DNA from 2 places in the Streptomyces sp. NPDC046881 genome. Region 2 is predicted to be linked to the other one. Evidence: riboswitches for the same ligand, from Rfam matches in the RefSeq annotation. Region 2 holds a riboswitch; the other holds the start of a gene.
What was found. A riboswitch is a leader RNA that binds a small molecule or an ion and turns the genes downstream of it on or off. The one in region 2 is predicted to bind guanidine.
Positions count from the first base shown of each region.

Region 1: linked by a shared signal. The riboswitch ahead of ABZ923_RS13280 (multidrug efflux SMR transporter) and the one ahead of ABZ923_RS00280 (MBL fold metallo-hydrolase) in region 2 are both predicted to bind guanidine.

Region 1 covers NZ_JBEYXJ010000021.1:20,168-22,542, forward strand. Annotated here, with positions in the region: gene ABZ923_RS13275 (transglycosylase domain-containing protein) at 1-1,016, shown strand, start outside; gene ABZ923_RS13280 (multidrug efflux SMR transporter) at 1,032-1,352, opposite strand; guanidine-III (ykkC-III) riboswitch at 1,387-1,457, opposite strand; gene ABZ923_RS13285 (co-chaperone GroES) at 1,508-1,867, opposite strand; gene ABZ923_RS13290 (DUF3618 domain-containing protein) at 1,890-2,219, opposite strand; gene bcp (thioredoxin-dependent thiol peroxidase) at 2,313-2,375, shown strand, end outside.
Region 2 covers NZ_JBEYXJ010000001.1:63,530-65,904, reverse strand. Annotated here, with positions in the region: gene ABZ923_RS00290 (hypothetical protein) at 704-847, opposite strand; gene ABZ923_RS00285 (hypothetical protein) at 853-1,077, opposite strand; guanidine-III (ykkC-III) riboswitch at 1,233-1,300, shown strand; gene ABZ923_RS00280 (MBL fold metallo-hydrolase) at 1,313-2,191, shown strand; partial or broken gene ABZ923_RS00275 (IS5/IS1182 family transposase) at 2,286-2,375, shown strand.

The sequences.
Region 1 (2,375 bases), on a different contig from region 2:
CCACCGACCTGTCGGTGAACTCCGTGTACGCGCAGATGGCCGTCGACGTCGGCCCCGCCAAGGTCAAGCAGACCGCGATCGACCTCGGCGTCCCCTCCGACACCCCGGACCTCCAGCCGTACCCGTCCATCGCCCTCGGCACCGCCACCGCCAGCGTCCTGGACATGGCCGAGGCCTACGCCACGCTCGCCAACCACGGCAAGCACGGCACGTACACACTGGTCGAGAAGATCACCAAGGAGGGCACGGAGGAGGTCAAGCTGCCCGACGAGGCGGCCAAGCAGGCCGTCAGCCGGGAGGCCGCCGACACCACCACCTCCGTCCTGCAGAGCGTGGTGCAGAGCGGTACCGCCACCGCCGCGCAGGCCGCGGGCCGCCCCGCGGCCGGCAAGACCGGTACCGCCGAGAGCGACACCGCCGCCTGGTTCGCCGGCTACACCCCCGACCTGGCCACGGTGGTCTCCGTCATGGGCCAGGACCCGGTGACCGCCAAGCACCAGCCGCTGTACGGGGCCCTCGGCCAGGCCCGCATGAACGGTGGCGGCCCGCCCACCCAGATCTGGGCGCAGTACACGCGCGACGCGCTGCGGGGCAAGCCGGTCCGCGACTTCGACCTCCAGCTCGAACCGGGCGCCGACCAGATCCAGGAGCCGCCCGCCACCACCAGCAGCGCCACGCCCGGCACCGACGGCGGCCCCAGCGACGGCGGCGCGACCGCGACCCCGACCGACGGCGCCACGGCCACCCCCACCGACGGCGGCGCCACCGGCACCCCGACCACCGGCGGCGCCACCACCGGCGGGAACCCCACCACCGACGGCGGTACGACCACGGACGGCGGCGCGACCACCGGCGGCGACACGACCGGCGGAGGCCCGACCACCGGCGGCGGGACCACGGGCGGCGACACGACCGGCGGAGGCGCCAACACCGGGGGCGGAACGCCGGGCGGCGGCACGACGGGTGGCGACACCTCCGGTACCGACGCGGGTGCCGGAGGCTTCCCCGGCACCTAGGGCCCGCCCGGCCTGTCAGTGGCCGCTGGTCGCCTTCAGCCCCACCACGGCGACCAGCAGCAGACACACGAAGAAGATCCGGGCGGCGGTGACCGGCTCACCCAGCACCACCATGCCGAGCACCGCCGCCCCGGCCGCGCCGATCCCCACCCACACGCCGTACGCCGTACCGATGGGCAGGGACTTCGCGGCGTACGACAGCAGAACCATGCTGGCGACGATGCCCGCGCCGGTGAACACACTGGGGACGAGCCGGGTGAAACCCTCGCTGTACTTCATCCCGATCGACCAGCCGACCTCCAGCAGACCGGCGACGACGAGCAGAACCCAGGCCATGACAGGCACCTCCGAGACGTGACGGCTCTTCTCCGCTGCGTCGTCTTTGCCTTCGACCCGGTACGGCGCGTCTCGTCGGGTTCCTTCCGAACCTAGCAAAAACACGACGAAGAGGGCCGGTGACCACCGTCACCGGCCCTCTTCGCTACGCGTTGCTACAGGTACAGGCCCGTGGAGTCCTCCGACCCCTCGAACCGGTCGGCGGCCACGGCGTGCAGGTCGCGCTCGCGCATCAGCACGTACGCCACGCCCCGCACCTCCACCTCCGCCCGGTCCTCCGGGTCGAACAGGACACGGTCGCCGGGCTCCACCGTCCGTACGTTCTGGCCGACGGCCACGACCTCGGCCCAGGCCAGCCGCCGCCCCACCGCCGCGGTGGCGGGAATCAGAATGCCGCCCCCCGACCGCCGCTCGCCCTCACCGGTCTCCTGCCGCACGAGAACCCGGTCGTGCAGCATCCGGATCGGAAGCTTGTCGTGGTGGGGAGTGCTGTGCTCGTTTCTGTTGGCGCTCACGGCTCGAACCTACCTGCCCCGGTCAGTCCCTGCGCCGCCGGGCCCCGAGGGCGAGCAGCCCCACGACCCCCACGACGACGAGCGCGACGGGCACGACCCGCTCCAGGCGGGGCGCCCCCTCCTCATCCACGAACCGGGCCCGCACCTCACTGACGGCCCGGTTGACCTGCACATACGCCCGCCCGACCGTGTGATCGACATTCGCGATCACCTTGGCCTTGGCGTCCCCGACGATGGTCTTCGGATGCACCCGCACCCCGATCTCGTCGAGCGTCTCGGCCAGCACTTCACGGCGGCGCCTGATGTCCGCCTCGATCTGCGCCGGGGTTCTGGTGTCCGACGTGTCCGCCACCGTACGGCCTCCGAAGTCTCCTGATGCTGTTCCGAACAGTTTGTCAGCTCTGGGTCGCGCCGCACCGCAAGGCCCCCCGGTTACGCTGGCCCGATGAGCGAGCGACTCCAGCCGGGGGACGTGGCCCCCGCCTTCACCCTCCCCGACGCCGACGGC
Region 2 (2,375 bases):
CCGGACTCGACGCCCTGGGCATGATCTGAGACAAGCACCCGCCTGGCGCGCCCACCTAGCCGCCGCGTCCGACTACCACAGCGCCCGCGGCCACCCCCCGCCCCGCCCCCGTCAGAGCCCGGCTCGCCGTGCAACGCCACCTCGCCTCCACGTACGAGCTGACCAGTACCCGCACGGACGCCCTCACCGCCCTCGATGCCGACCGGCGCATCCCACACGGAGCGGACCGACCCCGCAACTACCACCGATTACGCATTGGCCTCGCCTCCGGCACCGCCCCGCCGCCCTCACCCGGCCGATGCGGCGGGGCTGGTCGACTGGCAGGATTCCCGAGCCTGCCGACCAGGCCGGTCACCGGCGAAGGCGCGGCAGCCGTGGCGCCCGCCCGCCCGCCTTCGCCCCGATCGACTACCGCGGCCGCCATGCCGTGGAGTGCGGTATCAACCGCCTCGAACGCCACCGGGCGGCAGCCACCCGGCTCGATGCGCTTGCCGTCCACTACGTGGCCACCGTCCACGTCACCGCCATAGACGAATGGCTCCGCCTACTTCCGAACACGACCTAGTGACCTGAGTTAGAGATTCTTCGTCAGATCGGCGGCCGTCAGCCGGAAGCCGTGCGGCCGCCAGGTTAGGCCCGGCCTGCTGGAATCCGGTCTTCGGCACTTCGGGCAGCTCGCGAGAACTACCCGAAAATCTCCGACTCAGGTCACTAGATCAGTTCTGGCAGGTGCGTCGCGGCAGGGTAGGAGACCGGTGGTGAGGTAGTGGTAGACGGCCTCGTCGATGCACGTGTTCTTCGGTGCGAAAAGACCCGCCCAGACGGTGTGCCGGAAGGCACCGCGCAAGGTGATCAGACGGAAGTTCTCCAGATTGCGATGGGCAGCCAACTGGCCATGGTGACTTGAGCTGCTGCGGAAATCTGTCCTCCGGCGACCACGCGCCCGATCGGATCCCCCGATACCGGTGGTCGTAGGGCGTTGGACAGTGCGGCGTCCGACGGCCGACCGCCAAGACGCTCCCGTTTGAGCGCGCCCACCCGCCGCAGGTCAACGAAGAAGTCCGGCGTCTTGCTCATCGCCCACCCGGGTGCACGGAACAGACAACGCCGGACACCCAAAACTGGGTGAGAGCACAGAGCCCGGGTGCAGAGCGACGGGGGCTCCCGAGCCATGGTGTTCGAGTCCCACACGCCCGCCTTCACGACCACCAGCTCCGCCTGTTAGCGTCGCCTTGGAGGCTCGTACGTGCCTGCCCCGGACGAGATGTGCGCCGTACCCGGCCCGCCAAGACGACGCACTCAAGGAGACGTCATGGGTGCCCGCACTTCTCTGATCGACTTTACCCGATCGACCCCCAGCCCTCGTGGACTGGATGTCCGGTGGATCCATGGCTCGCCCTCGGCCAAGCACAACACTGACCCGGACATCCAGGTCCACACCTACGACGAGCACACGTTCATTCTGCGGCAGAACATGGCGATTGACTACGAGGCGCCGTTCCTGTTTCTGCTCTTCGGTAACGAGCGGGCGGTGCTGATCGACACAGGAGCGACCGCATCCGCCGAGTTCTTCCCACTTCGCCAGGTGGTCGATGAGCTCATGGAGTCCTGGCTCGATCGCTACCCCCGACACGGGTACCAGTTGCTGGTGCTGCACACCCATCCGCATGGCGACCACGTCGCCGGCGATGGCCAATTCACTGATCGTCCCGACACCACGGTGATCGGCGCGGAGCTGACCAGCGCCTGGCCGTACTTCGGATTTGCCGATCATCCCGATGCCGTGGCGCAGGTCGACCTCGGGGGCCGGGTGCTGGAATGCCTGGCCACCCCGGGCCACCACGAAGCGGCCGTCACGTTCTACGACGCGTGGACCGGGTTCCTCCTCACCGGTGACACGGTCTACCCCGGCCGCCTGTACATCAAGGACTGGCAGGCATTCAGCCGGACGATCGATCGCTTGATCGACTTCTGTGACCAACGGAATGTCACCCACGTACTCGGCTGCCATATCGAGATGACCCGGCAGCCGGGCGTGGACTACCCGATCCGTACCCTCTATCAGCCCGACGAGCCCCCACTGCAGCTGACCACCGGCCACCTGCATGAGATCCGCGCAGCGCTGAAGGAGATCGGTGATCAACCCAGCCGGCGCGCCTTCCCACTGTTCATCCTGTGCCCTGACGCATGAGCGGTACCGACAGGACAGGGTCCGTCCCGGCTCCCGGATGCGTTGCCTGCAGGCCGACAAGAGGTGCCGCCGGGCGAAATGCGGGTTATTCGTGGCCTGGCTGCACCAGTTCAAACGGCTTCGCACCTGTGATGAAGGAAGCGCTGATTTCCGCCAGAGCTTTCTCGAACCGGCCTGCAGCCTC